Linked DNA regions of Paraburkholderia bryophila. The protein of the gene in region 2 interacts with the protein of the main gene of each other region in a pairwise test. Links are inferred from orthologs where the notes say so. Each region holds a gene or a part of one and is shown on either strand. Other genes may lie near its edges. The genes, in order: GGD40_RS29680 and purT.

Region 1 (10,698 bases), on a different replicon or contig from region 2:
TTGGCACGCGCATGATCATGCAGGTGCACGACGAACTGATCCTCGAAGTGCCGGACGCCGAATTGTCCGAAGTACGCAAGCGCTTGCCCGAATTGATGTGCGGTGTCGCCGACCTGAAAGTGCCGCTGGTCGCCGAGGTAGGCGCCGGCCTGAACTGGGAAGAGGCGCATTGACGCAGGTGTGACGGGATGCGATATCGTCGTGCGCATGTCACATATGCGCATTGATAGCTTGTGACAACCCGTGCTGCTCGCGGACAATCGCTGAAAGACGGCGCGTTGCGACGCGCCGTGCGACGCATAACCGATCAGCAAACACGGAGAGTTCAATGCATCGATTTATCGTCGTTGGCGGGGGAGCGGGCGGGCTCGAATTAGCGACGCGTCTGGGCGATCGCTATGCGCCTCACAAGAACAAAGGCGGTGTGCGGGCGCAAATCACGCTCGTCGACCGCAATCCCACCCACATCTGGAAGCCGCTGCTGCATGAAGTGGCGGCCGGCAGCATGGACCCGTTCACGCAGGAACTCGAATATGCCGCGCAAGCTCGCTGGCACGGCTTCGAGTTTCAGCAGGGCGAACTGGCCGGTCTGGACCGCGCCAACAAGCGTCTCACGCTCGGCACCGTGCTCGACGACGACGGCGCCGAGCTGCTGCCCGAACGCGAACTCGAATACGACACGCTGGTCATCGCGATCGGCAGCACCACGGCGTTCTTCGGCGTGAAAGGCGCGCCGGAGTTTTCGCTGGCGCTCGATACGGTCAGCCAGGCCGAGCGTTTCCGCAAACGTCTGATCGCGGCTTGCATGCGCGCCGAGCATCAGGTGCATGAGCCGGTCGAAGCGGTGCCGGACGTGGGTGTGCCCACCGAGCCGCGCATTCAGGTGGCGATTGTCGGCGGCGGCGCGACCGGCGTCGAATTGTCGGCGGAATTGCGCAACACCGCGCAGGTGTTGTCCGCGTACGGCTTGCATAAGCTCGATCCGCGGCATGACGTCGGCATTGTGCTGATCGAAGCGGGGCCGCGTATTTTGCCGGCGCTGCAGGAGCGTGTTTCGACGGCGACCGCTGAACTGCTGACCAAGCTCGGCGTGAAGCTGATGATCGGCGAGACCGTGGCCGAAGTCGCGCCCGGCATGATTCGCACGGCGAGCGGTAAAACCGTGCGCGCCGATCTGACGGTGTGGGCGGCGGGCATCAAGGCGCCGGCGATTCTGAGCCAGCTCGACAGCCTGCCGGTCAATCGTTTGGGGCAACTCGTCGTGCGCCGTACGCTGCAAACCGAGATCGACGACAACGTCTTCGCGCTCGGCGATTGCGCCGCGTGTCCGTGGCCCGGCAATGAGCGTAACGTGCCGCCGCGCGCGCAGGCCGCTCACCAGCAGGCGAGCTTTCTGATGAAGGCGCTCGCCGCGCGGCTCGACAACAAGCCGCTGCCGGAATTCACCTATCGCGACTTCGGCTCGCTGGTGTCGCTCGGGCATTTCAGCGCGGTCGGCAATCTGATGGGCGGCGTGATCGGCGGCAATATGCTGATCGAAGGGTTGTTCGCGCGGTTCATGTACATGTCGCTGTACCGGCTGCATATCGCCGCGCTGCACGGCTATGCGCGGATGGTGCTCGATACTTTCGCGCACTGGTTGCGGCGTACTACGCTGCCGCGGGTCAAGCTGCACTAAAGGTAACGGCGGGCAAGGGCGATTGCGATTGCGTATGCGATTGCGAGGGCGGGGCGGCGGGTGCTGCGGCCTTCGCTTCGCGAAGGTTGCATCTGCAACGGGATACGCGTCAGGCGTATCCTGTTGCCTCCCTTAGCAACCTCACGCAACCTTTTGCAGTCAAGGAGCGCCGCATGCTGAAACCTGAGATCGACAGCCTGGTCCCGCACGTTCCCTTCAATCGACGCACCTTCATCAAAGCCGCGCTCGGCACCGGATTCGCGGCCGCCGTGTTGCCGGTGTCGGCACAAACCATCCATACCGATAGCGACGGCCTTGAAGCCGGCGAAGTGGCCGTGCGTTCCGGCGACACGCTGGTGCCCGCGTACCGCGCGCAGCCGAAGGGCAAGACGAATCTGCCGGTGATCATCGTCGTGCATGAGATTTTCGGCGTGCACGAGCATATCGCCGACGTGTGCCGGCGCTTTGCAAAGCAGGGTTATCTGGCGATTGCGCCGAATCTGTACGAACGGCAGGGCGATCCCACCGTTTATACGAGCATGCAGCAGCTCAGTGAGCAACTGGTCAGCAAAGTGCCCGACGATCAGGTGATCGGCGATCTGGATGCTACCGTCGCCTGGGCGGGCGAGCATGGCGGCGATCTGAACCGGCTCGGCGTGAATGGTTTCTGCTGGGGCGGCCGGATCGCGTGGCTGTATGCCGAGCACAATCCGCGGCTGAAGGCGGGTGTGGCCTGGTATGGCCGTGTGACCGGGCAGAAAACCGCGATGAACCCCGCGAATCCTCTCGATGAAGTGGCGCAGTTGCATGCGCCGATGCTTGGCCTATATGGACGGCAAGATCAGAGCATTCCGCAGGACACGCTCGAGCAGATGAAGCGGGCTATCGCGCAGGGTCCGGAGGCGGGGCGTGGGTCGCAGTTCGTGGTGTACGACGACGCGGGGCACGCGTTTTTCGCGGATTATCGGCCGAGCTATAAGAAAGCCGATGCCGAGGATGGCTGGCGGCGGGCGTTGGTTTGGTTCCGGCAGCACGGCGTGGCGTGAGACGCGGAGCTCGACGACACGATTAAAAAAGCCGTTGCCGCTTTTTACAGCGACAACGGCTTTTTACCCAACCAGTCAGCAGTTCGCGGCTACTTTCGCTTAAGGATTCGGTCCGGTCCCAATCGGCCGGTTCGAATCCGCACTCCATTCGCTCCACGAGCCCGCGTACAACGCTGCGCCATGCAGGCCGGCGACTTCCATCGCCACCGCATTGACGCATGCCGTCACGCCCGAGCCGCATTGCAGCACCACATGTTCCGGCGACGTATCGCCCAACAGCGCGTGGAATTCCTCACGCAACGTGTGCGCGGGCTTGAAGCGGCCGTCGGCGGTGAAGTTGTCCGTGAAAAAGCGGTTGAGCGCGCCCGGGATATGGCCGCCGACGCGATCCAGCGTCTCGTTCTCGCCGCGATAGCGATCGGCAGCGCGGGCGTCGACTACCACGCGTTCCTTCGAGGCAAGGTTGCGCTCGACCGTTTGCACATCGACCGTGACGGCCAGCGGCGCGCCCGCCTTGAAGTCGCCCGTATTCTGCGCCGGCGCGTCTTGCGTGAGCGGCAGACCGGCGGCCTCCCAGGCCTGCAAGCCACCGTCGAGCAGCGCGACCGCGTCATGTCCGAGCCAGCGCAGCAGCCACCACGCCCGAGCGGCGTACATGCCGCCTTGCGAGTCATAGGCGACAACCTGCTGTCCCTGCTTGAGCCCGCGCGACTCCAGCGTCTCCACGAGACGCGCGCGATCCGGCAGCGGATGACGTCCGTTCGTGCCCGTCTTTGGCCCCGACAGATCGCGATCGAGGTTCAGGTAATGCGCGCCCGGCAGATGCCCGGCCAGATAGGCTTTCTCGCCCGCTTCCGTGTCGGCCAGATCGAACCGGCAATCGATGACGAACACGCTGCCCGGCGCAGCGGTGAGCCGTTCCGCGAGATTCGTCGCGGAGATCAGCGTGGTGTAGTGAGTGTGCGGCATGACGTCTCCTTCATACGGGCGATGGCGGCTCCGTTCGGCGGCATGTCGCCGCGAGCGGATGGCCGAGCTATCCCGTTAGTCTAAACAAAAAAAGACGGACCGAAGTCCGTCTTTCCTTGTGTTGGCGCTGCTTGCTGGAGCTGCCTGAGCATGAAGCGGGTCACGTCCCGCTCAAACGCCGATCAGATCACATCAGATCGCGCCGAGTTCGCGCCGCAGGAACTCGTGGAAGTGCTGCATGCCGTCTTCCATGGGGCTCTGGTACGGACCGACCTGCGACTCGCCGCGGTCCATCAGCGCGCGGCGGCCGGCGTCCATGCGCTCGGCGATCTCGTCGTCTTCGCTGGCCGTTTCCATATAGGCGGCGCGTTCGGCTTCGACAAACTCGCGTTCGAACAGCGCGATTTCCTCAGGGTAATAGAACTCCACCACGTTGGTGGTTTTCTGCGGCCCGCGCGGAATCAGCCACGACACCACCAGCACGTGCGGATACCACTCGATCATGATGCCCGGGTAGTACACCATCCAGATCGCGCCGAATTCGGGCGGGTTGCCGCCGCGGAAGCGCAGCACCTCGTCGTGCCACTTGCGGTACGTCGGGCTGCCCGGCTGTTCCAGATCCTTGTGCACGCCGACCGTCTGGACGCTGTACCAGTCGCCGAATTCCCACGTCAGGTCGTCGCAATTGACGAAGCTGCCGAGGCCCGGATGGAACGGCGCGACGTGGTAATCCTCCAGATAGACCTCGATAAAGGTCTTCCAGTTGTAGTTGCACTCGTGCACTTCGACGTGATCGAACATGAAGCCCGAAAAATCGAAGTGTTGGCTGGGACCGAGGCGTGCCAGATCGCGCGCGACGTCACGCCCTTGCGCTTCGAACAGCAGGCCTTGCCAGTTTTGCAGCGACGTGGCGCCCAGATTCAGACACGGGTTGTCCGCGAAATGCGGCGCGCCGAGAAGCTGACCGTTCAGGTCGTACGTCCAGCGATGCAGCGGGCAGACGATGTTCTCCGCCTGGCCGCGGCCGTTGAGCATGATGGCTTGCCGGTGGCGGCACACGTTCGACAGCAGCTCGACTTGCGATTGCTGGTTACGGACGAGCACACGCCCCTCGCTCTCGCTGGGCAAGGCAAAATAATTCCCCGCCTCGGGCACCATGAGATCGTGGCCGATGTAACGAGGACCTTTCTTGAAAAGGGTTTCGATTTCGCGCGTTAGAAGCGCTTCGTCAAAGTAAGCCGTGACTGGCAGCTGGCTGTGGACAGACCGCAACTGCAATGCATTGCTCAGATTGGACATTCCCACTCCCGTGAAGACGTGAAAGCAGTGAACAACCCAACCATCGAAGATTCGATTTAGGGAGCCCGCGATTATACCCGTTTCCCCTGGTACGGGGCACGTAAGTAGTTCATTTGGATCAAAAATGTCGAGGAAGTTCGTGGTTTTTTTGCGCTGACCCAAGGATTCTTTTCTGAGACACTCAGCGGGCGCGCACAGGGCAAATCGGGGGTGAACGTAGGGGAAAGGCTCGGCGCAGGGCGGCGAGCGGATCGGAAATGTCGCTTTTGCCGTAGAATGTCCGACTTGTTTTAATTTTGCGACTATTCATGGCGAAGACCGCATCGAAAGAGGCTGCTGCCGCGCCAGCTGAAGGCGTCGACACCTTGCCGCTGCCCGAGAACTACGAGGCCGCCCAGGCGGAACTGGAAGGGCTGGTGGCGCGCATGGAAAGCGGCAATCTCAGTCTCGAGGAGTCGCTGACCGCCTACCGGCGCGGCGCGGCGCTCGTGGCGTTTTGTCAGCAGCAGCTCGAAAAGGTCGAGCAGCAGGTGCGCGTGCTCGACGGTGAGACGCTCAAACCGCTGCCCATGAACAGCGCAGGCACAGCCGCTACTGAGAGCGGGGACGACCTATGACATTCGAACCATGGATGCGCTCGGTACTCGAGCGCGTCGAAACGGCACTAGAACATTACCTGCCGACCGAGACCACCGAGCCGGCCAAACTGCATGAAGCCATGCGCTATGCGGTATTGGGTGGCGGCAAGCGGGTTCGCCCGCTGCTGTGCCACGCGGCCGGCGAGCTGACCGGCGCGCGCGCCGAATGCCTCGATGCGGCGGCGGCGGCGCTGGAAATGATTCACGTGTATTCGCTCGTGCATGACGACATGCCCTGCATGGACGACGACGCGCTGCGGCGCGGCAAGCCCACGGTACACGTCCAGTACGACGAAGCCACGGCGCTGCTGGTCGGCGACGCGCTGCAGTCGCAGGCATTCGTCGCGTTGACGTCGGACGTTCTGGCGCCGGCACAGCAGGCTTCGCTCGTGCGTGAACTGGCGTTGGCGAGCGGCTCGATCGGCATGTGCGGCGGTCAGGCTATCGACCTGGCCAGCGTCGGCCATACGCTGACGCGCACCCAGCTCGAAACCATGCACCGCATGAAAACCGGCGCCTTGCTGCGCGCCGCGGTGCGCATGGGCGCGCTGGCAGGCGAGACGCCGGACGCGGACGCGATGCGTTCGCTGGACGCGTATTCGGCCGCTGTCGGCCTCGCGTTTCAGGTCGTCGACGATATTCTCGACGTCACGACCGACTCCGCGACGCTCGGCAAGACCGCAGGTAAAGACGCGAAGGACGGCAAGCCGACCTACGTGTCGATTATTGGGCTCGACGCCTCGCGCACGCTCGCAGCACAGCTGCGTAGCGACGCTCATGCTGCACTGGCGCCGTTTGGCGCACGCGCGCAGCGTCTTGCCGAATTGGCCGACCTGGTAGTGAACCGGGTTAGCTGAACGCGAAAAGCCCGCCGCCGCGCACCTTCACCCCGGGTGCATGTATGAAGTGCGGGCGCGTAAGTTTTCCTACAATGGAACGACGATGTACGACTTGCTGAAAACCATCGACGACCCGGCGGCCTTGCGCCGCCTCGATCGCCGCCAACTGCAACCGCTTGCCGACGAGTTGCGCGCCTTTGTGCTCGACAGCGTATCGCAGACGGGCGGCCATCTTTCGTCCAACCTCGGCACGGTCGAGTTGACCATTGCGCTGCACTATGTGTTCGACACGCCGCGTGACCGGATCGTCTGGGACGTCGGCCATCAAACCTATCCGCACAAGATCCTGACCGGCCGCCGCGACCAGATGCACTCGCTGCGTCAGCTCGGCGGCATCTCGGGCTTCCCGAAGCGTGACGAGTCGGAATACGACACGTTCGGCACTGCGCACTCCAGCACGTCGATCTCGGCCGCGCTCGGCATGGCGATCGCGAGCAAGCTGAAGGGCGAACACCGTACGGGCATCGCCGTGATCGGCGACGGCGCGATGACGGCCGGCATGGCCTTCGAAGCGATGAACAACGCCGGCGTCGAAGACGACGTGCCGCTGCTGGTCATTCTGAACGACAACGACATGTCGATTTCGCCGCCGGTCGGCGCGCTGAATCGCCATCTGGCGCGTCTGATGTCGGGCCGCTTCTACGCCGCCGCGCGCGCCGGTGTCGAACGCGTGCTGCGCGTCGCGCCGCCCATGCTCGATCTGGCCCGCAAGCTCGAAGAGCACGCGAAGGGCATGATCGTGCCGGCCACGCTGTTCGAAGAGTTCGGCTTCAACTACATCGGCCCGATCGACGGTCACGACCTCGATTCGCTGATCCCGACGCTGCAGAACATCAAGGAACTGCGCGGTCCGCAATTCCTGCACGTCGTGACGAAGAAGGGTCAAGGCTACAAGCTGGCCGAGGCCGATCCGGTGCTGTATCACGGCCCGGGCAAGTTCAATCCGGCAGAAGGCATCAAGCCGGCTACGACGCCGTCGAAGAAAACCTACACGCAGGTGTTCGGCGAATGGCTGTGCGACGCGGCCGAGCTCGATCCGCGCGTGGTGGGCATCACGCCGGCCATGCGTGAAGGCTCGGGCATGGTCGAGTTCGAGAAGCGCTTTCCGGATCGTTACTTCGACGTCGGTATCGCCGAGCAGCACGCGGTGACGTTCGCCGGCGGCCTCGCCGCGGACGGCATGAAGCCGGTGGTCGCGATCTACTCGACCTTCCTGCAACGTGCTTACGATCAGTTGATCCACGACGTCGCGCTGCAAAATCTGCCGGTGGTGTTCGCTATCGACCGCGCGGGTCTGGTCGGTGCCGACGGCGCCACGCACGCGGGTGCTTACGACCTGGCGTTCCTGCGCTGCATCCCGAACATGACGGTGATGGCCGCGTCGGACGAAAACGAATGCCGCCAGATGCTGTACACGGCGTTGCAGCAATCGAACCCGACGGCCGTGCGCTATCCGCGCGGCGCCGGCACGGGTGTCGCAACCGTCAAGCAGATGGCTGTGCTGCCGATCGGCAAGGGTGAAATCCGTCGCGAGACTTCGCAACCCGCGGGCAAGCGGATCGCGATTCTGGCGTTCGGCACGATGGTCGCGCCGTCGCTGGCCGCCGCCGAACAACTGGACGCTACCGTCGCGAACATGCGCTTCGTGAAGCCGCTGGACGCGGATCTGGTCCGTCAGCTCGCCGAAACGCACGACGCCATCGTCACGGTCGAAGAAGGCTGTGTGATGGGCGGCGCGGGGTCGGCCTGCGTCGAAGCCCTGCTTGAAAGCGGCGTATTGCGGCCGGTGCTCCAACTGGGCCTGCCCGACCAGTTCATCGATCATGGCGATCCGGCCAAGCTGCTCGCCGCGTGCGGCCTCGACGCCGCAGGCATCGCCAAGTCGATTCGCGAGCGCTTTCTGTCGAGCGGCGCGGTCGGCGGTCAGTCGTCGGTGAAGCGCGTCGCTTAAGGCGTCGCATCAGGCGGCGCGGCTCGTCGCCCGAGCCGCGTTGCTATCGTGGTCATAGCAATCTCCAACTTGAATCGATGGGCCTTCGGGCCCATCATCCAACGCCGGCCGGGGCCGGCGTTCGCCGTTGCGCGACCTGATCGGCACGGCCGCCGAGCGACCCCGAACTGTCGGTTCGCGACAGTCCGCGGCAGCCTTCCAAGGTGACTTCCTGCGGAGCGAAAAAACTGCGCGGCCCGGCGTTTTCTGGAAAGGACAAGACAATGAATCAGATGAATCCCGCCTTTGTGATGCCCGACGTGCAAAGCACGCCCGATACCCGTCAGATCCCGATTCAGCGGGTCGGTGTGAAGGCCGTGCGTCATCCGTTGACGGTGCGCACGCAAGGCGGCGACGTTCAGCCGACGATCGGCACGTGGAATCTCGACGTGCATCTGCCCGCTGACCAGAAGGGCACGCATATGTCGCGATTCGTTGCGTTGCTTGAAGAGAACAAGGTGCCGCTGGAGTCGGCCACGTTCCGCACGATGCTCGCCGCGATGCTGGAAAAGCTCGAGGCCGAGGCCGGCCGTATCGAAGTTGCGTTCCCGTATTTTGTGAACAAGACCGCGCCGGTGTCGGGCGTGCAAAGCCTGTTGGACTACGAAGTCACGTTGACCGGCGAGACCCGTAACGGCGCGACGCGTCTGTTCCTGAAGGTGCTGGTGCCGGTCACGAGCCTGTGCCCGTGCTCGAAGAAGATCTCGCAGTACGGCGCGCACAACCAGCGCTCGCACGTCACGATCAACGCCGAATTGGCCGGCGACGTGGCCGTCGAAGAACTGGTTCGTATCGCTGAAGAAGAAGCGTCGTGCGAACTGTGGGGCCTGCTGAAGCGTCCGGACGAGAAGTTCGTCACCGAGCGCGCCTACGAGAATCCGAAATTCGTCGAAGATCTGGTGCGCGACGTCGCGCAGCGTCTGAATGCGGACGAGCGGATCGTCGCGTATGTGCTTGAGGCTGAGAACTTCGAGTCGATTCACAATCACAGCGCGTACGCGGTGATCGAGCGGGATAAGCGGATGGTTTGATACGTTCATTAGCCCACGCTGGTCGCCAACGAAAAGCCGCTCTAAAAGAGCGGCTTTTTTACGTGCGCCGAACTACTGAGCTTTCGAGCTTAGCGTGCGAGCGAAGTCAGATCCCAGCGCGGTTTCACCGTGAACGCGTAGTCTTTGCCCGACTGATCCGGCCAGCGCTGCAAGCGCAACGCGCCGGCCAGCGCGATCATCGCGCCGTTGTCCGTGCACAGCGACAAATCCGGGTAATGCACATAGAAATTGCGTTTCTTCGCTGCGGCGGAAAGCGCCTCGCGCAGTTGCCGATTCGCGCCCACGCCGCCCGCCACCACCAATCGGTTCAGCTTGGTCTTTTTCAGCGCGGCCAGCGACTTCACCGCCAGCACTTCGACTGCTGCGTCCACGAAACCGCGGGCCAGATCGGCTTTCGCCTGCTCGCAAATATTCGCGCCGCCGAGCTTTTTTGCATGCGTGAGCACGGCGGTTTTCAAGCCGCTGAAGCTGAAGTCGAGGTCGCCGGAATGCAGCATGGGACGCGGAAGCACCACCGCGCCGGGCGTGCCGAATTCGGCCATGCGCGACACTTCGGGGCCGCCGGGATAACCGAGGCCGAGCAGCTTGGCGGTTTTGTCGAAAGCTTCGCCGGCCGCGTCATCCAGCGTTTCGCCGAGCGTTTCGTACTCGCCGACGTCCGTTACGCGCATCAATTGTGTATGTCCGCCGGACACCAGCAGCGCGACAAACGGAAACGGCGGCGGCTCGTCCACCAGCAGCGGCGACAGCAAATGCCCTTCGAGATGGTGGATGCCGATAGTCGGCTTGTCCCACGCCATGGCCAGCGAATTGGCCACGCTCGCGCCGACCAGCAGCGCGCCCGCGAGCCCCGGCCCTTGGGTGTAGGCGATCGCGTCGATGTCGCTGCGCGCCGCACCGGCGCGCTCCATCACTTCTTCGAGCAACGGCAGCGCGCGCCGGATATGGTCGCGCGACGCCAGTTCAGGCACCACGCCGCCGTATTCCCGATGCATCGCGATTTGCGAATGCAGCGCGTGCGCGAGCAGGCCGCGCTCTGTGTCGTAGAGCGCGAGACCGGTTTCGTCGCAGGAGCTTTCGATGCCGAGAACGAGCATGATGGATGGTTGGGTTTGAACGACCACGGC
Region 2 (10,574 bases):
GCGCGGCAGCGGTCGGAACCGCAGAGGGCATTGTGATGAAGGCGGAGCCACGGCGTTCCGCACGGGACCCGTTGGTAAAGCAGGAAAAAATGCGGCCGGCTCCGGCCGGCGGAAACACCCGCCGGAAAGGCCGGTATTGTAGCACTTCAGCAAAAACACTCATGGCGCATCCGCCGGCTTTCTGCTTACGTCGGCGAAAGCCGCGCCGCCGCTCGCTGTGCGGCGACCGGCAACGCGCTGCGCATGCCACCAAGCCCAACCAATTCCGGCAAACACCCGCAAAACACCGGCAAAAACACCGCCGCGCCTCGCTGGCGAGCGTAGTGCGCGCAGGCGACAGTTCCGTGACAGCCGGCGCTCACCGGGGGCTAACCGCCATTTACCCGCGCTTACCAGGTTTCGCGCATCACCATCAGGCGCAATTCGGTCATGTCCTCGATCGCGTAGCGCACGCCTTCGCGGCCCAGCCCGGAATCCTTCACGCCGCCGTACGGCATGTTGTCGACCCGGAACGACGGCACGTCGTTGATCACCACGCCGCCCACGTCGAGTTCGTCCCACGCGCGGTGCGCATTCGCGAGCGAATCCGTGAAGATGCCGGCTTGCAGACCGAAGTCGCTGTCGTTGACGGTGGCAAGCGCCGCACCGAAGTCGTCGAAACGCTCGAGGATCGCCACCGGACCGAACGCTTCCTTGCGGTACAGGTCGCTATCGCGCTTCACGCCTTCGAGCAGCGTGGCCTCGAACATCGCGCCCTCCACCTTGCCGCCTGCGACGATCGTCGCGCCCGCCTGCACCGCGCTGTCCATCCAGCCGGCGAGGCGTTTGGATTCCGATTCGGAGATCATCGGCCCCACGAAGGTCTTTTCGTCTTTCGGATCGCCCATGATCAGCGACTTCGTCTTCGCGATCAGCTTCTCGCGCAGCGCATCGTAGAGGCTTGCGTGCACCAGAATCCGCTGCACGCCGATACAGCTCTGCCCCGACTGATAGAACGCGCCGAACGCCAGCCGGTCAACCACGTAGTCGAGCTTGCCGCCCTGATCGCCATCGACGATCGCGGCCGCGTTGCCGCCCAGCTCCAGAATCACCTTCTTCTTGCCGGCCTTTTTCTTCAGATCCCAACCCACCGCCGGCGAGCCGGTAAAGGACAGCAGCTTGAAACGTTCGTCGGTGGTGAACAGATCCGCGCCGTCGCGGTGCGCCGGCAGAATCGAAAACGCGCCCTTCGGCAGATCGGTTTCCGCCAGAATCTCGCCCATGATCAAGGCGCCGACCGGCGTGCGGCTCGCCGGTTTCAGCACGAACGGCACGCCCGCCGCGATCGCCGGCGCCACCTTGTGCGCGGTCAGATTCAGCGGGAAATTGAACGGCGAGATAAACGAACACGGCCCGATCGGCACGCGCTTCACATAGCCGTGATAGCCCTTGGCGCGCGGCGCAATCTCCAGATTGATGATCTCGCCGTCGATCCGCACCGATTCCTCCGCGGCCACCTTGAACGTATCGATCAGCCGCGTGACCTCGCCCCGCGAGTCGTTGATCGGTTTGCCGGCCTCGATGCACAGCGCGAGCGCCAGTTCATCGTAACGCTCGCGAAAGCGCTTCACGCAGTGTTCGAGCACCGCCTGACGCTTGAACGGCGGAAAGGCGCGCATGGCCGGCATCGCCGCGACCGCGTGGCCGATCGCCTGGTCGATCGCGGCGGCGTCGGCCATGGCCACACGGGTGGCCACTTCGCCGCTGAATTTGTCGGTGACTTCGAGATCGGTGTTGGCCGCCACTGCTTCGTTGGCGAGGTAGTACGGGTAAGTCTTGTTCAACATGACGCGCTCTCCTTGTTCCGATGCCTGACAGTGCTCACAGTTGCGCGCTCAACCGCTTGATCTCGCGGTTCAACACGCGCTCGTTATCCGAATAGTCAATCGGCAGATCGATCACATGCACGCCCGGCGTGACGAAGCATTCGCGCAGCAAAGGCGCGAACTCCGCCGCCGATTCGATCCGATGCCCCTTCGCCCCATAACTCTCCGCGTAGGCGACGAAATCCGGATTCGCCAGCGTCATGCCGTAGTCCGGGAAATTCATGTTTTCCTGCTTCCAGCGGATCATGCCGAACGCGTCGTCGCGCAGAATCAGGACCACCAGATCGAGCTTCAGGCGCACCGCCGTTTCCAGTTCCTGCGAATTCATCATGAAGCCGCCGTCGCCGCACACGGCCATGACCTTGCGGTCCGGATGCACGATCTTGGTGGCGATCGCGGACGGCAAGCCCGCGCCCATCGACGCCAGCGCGTTATCGAGCAGCAGCGAATTCGGCTCGTGCGCGCGGTAATAGCGGGCGAACCAGATCTTGTACATGCCGTTGTCCAGACACACGATGCCGTCCACCGGCGTGGTCTCGTACACGTCGTTGACGATCCGCACCGGGTACATCGGGAAGCGGTCGTCGTGCTGGCCTTTGACCAGATGCGCCTCGAAGTGCTGCTTGATCTCCTTGAAGCGCGTGAAGTCCCAATGCTCCTGACGCTCCTTCAGACTTTCCTTCAGTTGCCACACCGCGTTGGCGATATCGCCGACCACTTCGATCTGCGGGAAGTACACCGTATCCACTTCCGCGCCGAGAAAATTGACGTGAATCACCGTCTTCTCGCCCGCCTCGCCGCTGCGCATGAAGAACGGCGGCTTCTCGATCACGTCGTGGCCCACATTGATGATGCAGTCGGCGTGATCGATCGCGCGGTGCACGAAATCGCCGTCGGACAAGGTCGCGTTGCCGAGCCACATGGGATGCGATTCGTCGATCACGCCCTTGCCCATCTGCGTCGTGAAGAACGGAATACCGGTCTGGTCGACGAACTCGCGCAGCATCTTGGTGGTGGTTTTGCGATTGCCCCCCGCGCCGATCATCAGCAGCGGATGCTTCGCGCTCTTGATCGCCTCGACCGCGCGCGCCACGGCTTTTTCCTCGGCCACCGGACGGCGGCTGAAGCTCTTCGGGATCGGCTTGCCGTCGCCCTCTTCATGCGCGACGTCTTCGGGCAATTCGAGGTGGGTCGCGCCGGGCCGTTCTTCTTCGGCCTGCCGCACCGCTTCGCGCACCGCCGCCGGAATATTGCCGATCGAGACGATCTGCCGCGTGTACTTGGTGAGCGGCTCCATCATCCGCACCACGTCGACGATCTGGAAATGGCCCTGCTTGCTCGACTTGATGGGCTTCTGGCCGGTAACCATCAGCATCGGCATGCCGCCGAGTTGCGCGTACGCGGCGGCGGTCACGAAGTTGGTCGCGCCTGGGCCGAGTGTGGCCAGACAGACGCCGAGGCGGCCGGTGAGACGCCCGTAGGTGGCGGCCATGAAACCGGCCGCCTGTTCGTGGCGCGTCAGGATCAGACGGATTTTGGAGCGGCGCAGCGATTCGAGCAGATCGAGATTTTCTTCACCGGGAATGCCGAACACGTACTCGACACCTTCGGCTTCCAGCGATTTGACGAACAGGTCCGATGCTTTCATGGAGGGTCTCGCTTGATGAAACGGCCGCGGGCCGTGAGCCCGGCCGTCAGGGTCCGGGAACGGACGAAACGGACAATACGGACGATCGAAGACGACAGCAGCCGCGCGGAGAACGCGCGGCATGGCGGAACGGCGTGGTGCATGCCACGCCGGACAGCTTACTACTCGAACGGAAAGGATGTGTGCGGGCGGGCAGTGCCGCGCGGCGGAAGGCGGGTAACGCAGGAGAGGCAGGCGATGCGGGTAACGCAGGTGACGCGGGCGAAGCAGGCCGCGCAGGCGAAGCAATCAAAACAGGCGGCGTTGACAGCCAAGGCCGCCGCATCGCGTTCAGCGATTGATGGTGACGCAGTCGGACAGCATGGGCGGTGCGTTTTCGCCGTCTGTCGCGTCGTACAGGTCGGCGCGCGGCCCCTTGGTCCACCACGTGTAGCTGCCGGCCTGGTATTTCGCGCCGGACGCCGACAGCGTGTTGACGAACAGCAGCTGCTGGCCCTTCACGGGGACGAGCGCGAAGCTCTGGCCGTTGGCCGCGTTCCAGTAAGTGACTTGCAGAATCTTGCCGGTCGCGCAGGTGTATTTGTGCGTCTGACGGTTTTTGGTTTGAATCTCGGCGAGGCGTAACGGTTCGGCGCACGCATTGCCATAGAGCGCCGCGAGACCGGCCGCCGTGGTGACTGCAACAAGCCATTTCTTCATAGGAAGCCTCGTTAGTTGCTGCTTGCCGCCGATGCGTCGCGCGATGCCGATGGCGCGACGGACGCCGCCGCGCAGCGCGGCTGCATGAAGCGCCTCGACATCGCCGACCGCGTGCTTACGGATCGATCACACTGGCGCACGCGTCGGTCGGCGCGGCGGCGACGTGCCCGACCAGCGGCACGATCTTCAGTCCCGCCGATGCGACCCGGCACGGCGCGGCCGCGAGACCGCAACCTGTCAGCCCGGCGCTCAACGCGAGCACCACGCTCAATGCGCCCAACCGCCCGGCCACGCCACGCTGTTTTCCAGCGCGGGCAACGGACTCGACACCCGCGTCGTACTCAGACCCGGACTCAAAGTAACTGCTCGACTGACTGCTGCGGAATCCCTGCACCATGCCTACCTCGTACACTTGCTTACTTGCTTCAACGATTCGGGTTCCGCGCACACGGCGGACTGTATGGCACATAGACACAAGTCGCCGTGCATTCGTTCGCCCTGTTTCGCGTAGCATTGTTCGACGTCACCTCGACGTCGCGTCAACGTCACTTCGACTTGGTGGACACCGGCCGCACCGCCGCCGCGGCCTGCTTCGCGCGCGAGCGAGCCTCGTCGAGATTCTCGCCGGTGGCCAGCGCCACGCCCATACGACGCTTGAGGAAACTCTCCGGCTTGCCGAACAGCCGCAGATCGGCGTTGGGCACGGCCAACGCCGCCGCCACGCCTTCGAACGCGATGCCGGTTTCGTCGAGACCACCGTAAATCACCGCCGACGCGCCCGGCGCCCGCAGCGACGTATCCACCGGCAAACCGAGGATCGCGCGCGCGTGCAGTTCGAACTCCGAGAAGCGCTGCGAGCACAGCGTGACCAGACCCGTGTCATGCGGACGCGGGCTAACTTCCGAGAACCACACCTCGTCGCCGCGCACGAACAGCTCGACGCCGAACAGGCCGCGGCCGCCAAGCGCCGTCGTCACTTTCTCCGCGACTTCGCGCGAGCGTTGGAGCGCGAGCGGGCTCATGGGCTGCGGCTGCCACGATTCGACGTAGTCGCCTGCCACCTGCACGTGGCCGATCGGATCGCAGAAATACGTGCTGACCGCGCCGCTCGCCGGGTCGATCGCGCGCACCGTCAATTGGGTGATTTCGTACTCGAAGTCGATAAAGCCTTCGACGATCACGCGGCCGTGATTCACGCGGCCGCCGGCCATGGCGTATTGCCACGCGGGTTCGACATCGGCGTCGCTCTTCAGCACCGACTGGCCCTTGCCCGACGACGACATGACCGGCTTCACCACGCACGGATAGCCGACTTTGGCGATGCCGGCGCGCAGTTCGTCGAGCGAGTCGGCGAACGCGTACGGCGAAGTCGGCAAGCCGAGTTCTTCAGCGGCCAGACGGCGGATACCCTCGCGATTCATCGTGAGCTGCGTGGCGCGCGCGGTCGGGATCACTTCGGCGAGACCGTCGGCTTCGATCGCGGCGAGGGCCTCCGTCGCGATCGCTTCGATCTCGGGGACGATCAGATGCGGGCGTTCCTGCTCGACCAGCGCACGCAATGCGGCGCGGTCGGTCATGTCGATCACGTGAGCGCGATGCGCGACCTGGTGGCCCGGCGCGTTCGGGTAACGGTCGACGGCGATCACTTCGACGCCCAGCCGTTGCAGCGCGATGATCACTTCCTTGCCGAGCTCGCCGGCGCCGAGCAGCATGACGCGCGTAGCGGATTCAGAAAGGGGCGTGCCGATCCGTTGGCCGATCTGCATGGGGTCTCCAGATAAAAGTCGGATGAGGGTGGGATTGGATAGAACGCGATGTTAACATGCTGACCCCTCGCCGCGCCTTGCTCGCGGCGTCTGCATTGTCATCTGCGCGTGGGGCGCGCAGGCGCGCCGCGGACCGATTAAGCGCTTTGCACGCCGTTGCGCTCGCGTGCGGCGAGCTTAGTGCGTTACCCTTACGCCTTCGCCAGTTTGAAGAGGAACGACGCCATGCTCCAAAGCTCCTCCGCGCGACGTATTGCGCGCTTTACCTCACCTTTCGTCTCGTATTTCGCTCTGCGTTCTGCTCCGCGTTTTGTTCCTCATGCGCGCACGGTTTTGGCCGGGCTAGGCGTCGCCGCGCTGTTGAGCGCCTGCGCGATCCCGAAACATCCCGATTCGGAAGCCGCGGCTCCCGACCCGTTCAACCCCGCCGCCACGCAATTGCTCGATGACACGAGCTGGGTGCTGAGCGGGTGGAAGCAGGCCGACGGCAGCGCGCGCGATATTCCGTCCGCCGATCAGGGCGCGCCGATCACGCTCACGCTCTCCACCGACAAAGGCCAGCGGCACGCGAGCGGCTTTTCCGGTTGCAACCGCTACATGGGTTCGTATGGGCTGAAAGACGGCAAGCTGAGCTTCGGCACGCTGGGCGGCACGCGCATGGCGTGCATGACGCCGGGCGGCCAGATCGAAGGTGCGTATCTGAACGCGCTGACGCATATCGACCGTACCGGCGTACAGATGCGCGCGCCGCAGCAGATGCAACTGGTGCTCGATAACGGCGATACGCTGACGTTCGACCGCAGCGCTAAATGACCGGCGCGCGGAGCGCGGCAACGCACCGTTTTTCTTTCGACGCAAGCTCGCTTGCGTCTGCTTTCGAAGCCGCTGGCTTCGCCGGTTTAAACTCGACGGATTGCGTTCTCGCGCGTCCGTCATTCGTTGATGTCTAGCATGCACACGGTAGTTTTCGGCTGGTTCGGCGGGTCGGCCGTCTGGTTCATTCCTCTTTTGTGGCGTCTCGTGAAGTCGGTGCTGCCGGGCGGCGCGGGTTTGCGCGGCCCGGGCACGATCCGGCTGTGGCTCGGCTTCGTCTGCGTGATGGTGGCGAGCTGCACGCTGGAGGCGTCGTTACTCGACGTGGTCGGTGTGAACGGTTTCGGCCACGCGCTGGCCACGGGCTTCAGCCATCTGCTCGGGCATATCGGCACGCCGCTCGCGGCGCTGGCGCTGCTCGGCATCAGCCTGCCCTGGCTGATCGATTTCCGTTGGCGCGATGTCGCCGTGTGGGCCGATGGCGCGTTTGGGCTGGGCTTGTCGCGCGGGCTGGCTAAACGCGATGAAGAAGCGCGCCGTCATCGCAGCGTCGACGAGGGTGTGTCGTCGCATGTGTCGCCGACGACTAATACCATGGCGCCTAAGACTAACGGCCGTTACGCGCGGCCGACGGTTTGGCGGCCGCCCGCGCGTGGGCGTGTGGCGGATGTGGGGGCGGCCGGTGCGGGTGCTGCTGGTGCTACTACTGCTGCGGCTAAGGATGCGGCGGCGCGGAATGCCGGTGCGAGTTGGCGTGCCGGTGCGACGCCGTCGCGGGCCCGCGCGGCGCAGCCGGCGGAGCCGGTGCTGCGCACGGGCGTAGCGACGCCGCCGCGGCAAGCGCAGATGCCCGCGCAAAAGTCGGGCGCGGATAAGGCCGCGTGGATGCCCGCTGAGCCAGTTGCGCCAGCGGGATGGTTGCGTGAGCAAAGATCGGCGGCCGGTGCTGCTGGTTTGGCCGGTGCTCCGGGCACCGCGAATGCCGGTGGCTTGGCCAGCGCTCCGGGCACCGCGAATGCCGGTGGGTTGGCCAGCGCTCCCGGTCTGGCGAGCGCCGCAGGTTTGGCAAGTGCCGCAAGCGCTGCCGCCGCTCAAGCCGGCGCCGCGAAAACGGCGCACACCATGACTGCGGCTGCGACACGCGCCGCGCCTCGTACTGCTGGACCGGCTTTCACAAGTTCACCCGCAAACACGGCTGCGGGTTCCGTCAGGAACGCCGCAATCCAAACGGGTCGTCCGTCGACCGGTCAAAGCTCAGCGACTCCGGCGGGTCCGATCAATCGCGCTACCGTGCAGCGACAACCGTCCCCAGTTGCGCCGCGCGACGACATCGCAATGTCGACGGCAAGCACACGTCGCCCGGTCGCTTCCGGGTACACGCGACCCATGCCGACCACGCAAAAAGTCGCACCGCCCGCGAGCGTAGAGGAGACGCTGCGCAGCATCGCGGAAAACACCGCACGCTGGACCGACATTGCCGGCGTGAGCCTCGCGCGCACGAGCGGCGCGGAAAATGCAAAGCTCGGCACGGGGCTGACGAATGCGGCGGCCTTGGCTTCGGCCTCAGCCGAAGCTGAGCATGTTCACCCGACGCAACCCACGGTTGAAGCGGAGCAGACTGAAGCCGCGTTCGCGATATCGCCTGAAGCACGGCATGCGCACAGCGCATTCGATGCACCGCTTGGCGCTGACGCACGCGCCGACGTTGACGTTGCCCCTCGTGTTGACGCTGCCGTTGACGTTGACGCCCACGCTGACACCAAAGCCGAAGCGGAAGCCGACGCCCAAACACACGCTCACAACGAAGCCGAGACCCACGCAGACGCTGACACCAAAGCCAACGTCGACACCGACGCCAACGCCAACGCCGAACCCGTCGTGCAATGGCCGATTGAACCGCCGGTCATTCAACCGCCGTTGACAGCCGCGCCAGCATTCGCGCCGGTCGTGGCGCCCGCATCGGCGACGGATGCGCCTGTGACTTCGTTCACCCCCACGGTTGCCGTTGCCCCCACCTCGCAGCCTGCCGCGCCTGTCGCCACACCCACGCCGTTCCAGATCTTTGCGGCCCGCTTGCAACAGAGCGAGACGTCCAACAACGAGTCTCCGTTAAACGACGCAGAAAACGCAGAAGACGACGCAACACCATTCGTCGCTCATGCTGAATATCTGGCGAACACCGACGTCGAAAACGCGCAACCGGCCGCCCAGTTCTCGCCGCGTTCGCACGTAGCGGCATCGGAAAACGCAGCGCCAGCCGGGAATACCGCAACAACACACCCGGCAGAGACCGAGCCGGTCGCTCAGCCGCCATCCACAACGCCGGCGCCGGTTGCCGAGGTCGTCATCCCGAAGCCGCTCGCGCCTTGGGAAACCATCACCGATGCTGCCGCGTCGTCGCACGCGGCGCTGTCAGCGAGCGAATCGCCTGTGCGCAGCGACGCACCGTCGGAAACATCGGTGCCGCCGCATCAAGTCACGCCGTCGCCGCATATCGAGAGCCCGAGCGAAGACGCGGCGCCACGCGCAGCGGAAACGGTGGACTCCCCTGCCCCATCCGGCGCATTGCGGGCATCGGAATCGTCAACGGCCCATAGCGCCGCGGACGTAGTCGCCGACGTGCAGCCGACAGACGTTCCGTCGCCGGCATCGAATGTGGTTCGCTTTCCGTTTGCAGCGCAGGCAGGAACGACTTCACCGTCAGCGTCGCCCGTCGAATCCGCCGGACCGATTGAGTCCGTTGAGTCCGTCGAGTCCATCGAGTCCAGCGAGCCGGCCGAACCCGCCGACCCCACCCCCGCCGCCCAACGTCCACCCCTACGCGGCCACAGCCCGGCCAACGGTTTCGAATTCCGCGCCCCCGCCGCGTCGATGGTCGAACTCCCGCCCCTCGACCTGCTCGCGCCCGCCGACATCGATATCGAACCGGTCTCCGAAGAAAAGCTGATCGAAACCGGCCTGCTGATCGAACAACGTCTGCAGGAGTTCAAGGTGCCGGTCACCGTGGTCGGCGCATCGGCCGGTCCGGTCATCACGCGCTTCGAAGTCGAGCCGGCGCTCGGCGTGCGCGGCAGTCAGATCGTCGGTCTGATGAAGGATCTGTCGCGCGGCCTCGGCCTCACGTCGATCCGCGTGGTCGAGACGATTCCGGGCAAGACCTGCATGGGTCTCGAACTGCCGAACGCGAAGCGGCAAACCATCCGTCTGTCCGAAATCCTCGAAGCAAGCGTCTATCAGAACTCGCATTCGCAATTGACGCTCGCGATGGGCAAGGACATCACCGGCCATCCGGTGGTGGCCGATCTGGCGAAGGCGCCGCACATGCTGGTCGCGGGCACCACAGGGTCGGGCAAGTCGGTGGCGATCAACGCGATGATCTGCTCGCTGCTCTACAAGGCGACGCCCGAAGAAGTGCGCCTGATCATGATCGACCCGAAGATGCTGGAGCTGTCGGTCTACGAAGGCATTCCGCATCTGCTCGCGCCGGTCGTCACGGACATGAAGCTGGCGGCCAACGCGCTGAACTGGTGTGTCGGCGAAATGGAAAAACGCTACCGCTTGATGTCCGCGGTCGGCGTACGTAACCTGCCCGGTTTCAATCAGAAAATTCGCGACGCCGAAGCCAAGGGCAAGAAGCTCGGCAATCCGTTCTCGCTGACGCCGGAAGCGCCCGAGCCGCTCGCGCCGCTGCCGCTGATCGTGGTGGTGATCGACGAGTTGGCCGATCTGATGATGGTGGCCGGCAAGAAGATCGAAGAGCTGATCGCGCGCCTCGCGCAAAAA

Evidence for each region.
Region 1: the proteins of purT (region 2) and GGD40_RS29680 interact in binary tests that used the Escherichia coli proteins (3 or more experiments, as listed by UniProt). The link is inferred for Paraburkholderia bryophila from one-to-one orthologs.

Annotation. Positions count from the first base shown.
Region 1 is NZ_JACCAS010000002.1:1,933,089-1,943,786, forward strand. The notes cover bases 4,588-7,546. They hold GGD40_RS29680 (polyprenyl synthetase family protein), read left to right. Parts: upstream 4,588-5,605; coding sequence 5,606-6,487; downstream 6,488-7,546. Other genes in these bases: GGD40_RS29670 (aromatic ring-hydroxylating oxygenase subunit alpha), read right to left, coding at 4,588-4,992; GGD40_RS29675 (exodeoxyribonuclease VII small subunit), read left to right, coding at 5,301-5,609; dxs (1-deoxy-D-xylulose-5-phosphate synthase), read left to right, coding at 6,573-7,546. Also shown: polA (DNA polymerase I), read left to right, coding at 1-173; GGD40_RS29655 (NAD(P)/FAD-dependent oxidoreductase), read left to right, coding at 329-1,678; GGD40_RS29660 (dienelactone hydrolase family protein), read left to right, coding at 1,852-2,724; GGD40_RS29665 (sulfurtransferase), read right to left, coding at 2,824-3,693; more of GGD40_RS29670, read right to left, coding at 3,886-4,587; more of dxs, read left to right, coding at 7,547-8,480; GTP cyclohydrolase FolE2, read left to right, coding at 8,744-9,550; tRNA (adenosine(37)-N6)-threonylcarbamoyltransferase complex transferase subunit TsaD, read right to left, coding at 9,640-10,668.
Region 2 is NZ_JACCAS010000001.1:1,684,460-1,695,033, forward strand. The notes cover bases 3,869-6,703. They hold purT (formate-dependent phosphoribosylglycinamide formyltransferase), read right to left. Parts: upstream 5,979-6,703; coding sequence 4,758-5,978; downstream 3,869-4,757. Other genes in these bases: GGD40_RS07565 (MliC family protein), read right to left, coding at 3,869-4,212; GGD40_RS37215 (DUF6726 family protein), read right to left, coding at 4,328-4,504; GGD40_RS07580 (META domain-containing protein), read left to right, coding at 6,204-6,703. In the rest of the region: GGD40_RS07555 (aldehyde dehydrogenase family protein), read right to left, coding at 390-1,826; GGD40_RS07560 (acetolactate synthase large subunit), read right to left, coding at 1,861-3,513; more of GGD40_RS07565, read right to left, coding at 3,844-3,868; more of GGD40_RS07580, read left to right, coding at 6,704-6,791; GGD40_RS07585 (FtsK/SpoIIIE family DNA translocase), read left to right, coding at 6,930-10,574. UniProt on the Escherichia coli protein: Involved in the de novo purine biosynthesis. Catalyzes the transfer of formate to 5-phospho-ribosyl-glycinamide (GAR), producing 5-phospho-ribosyl-N-formylglycinamide (FGAR). Formate is provided by PurU via hydrolysis of 10-formyl-tetrahydrofolate.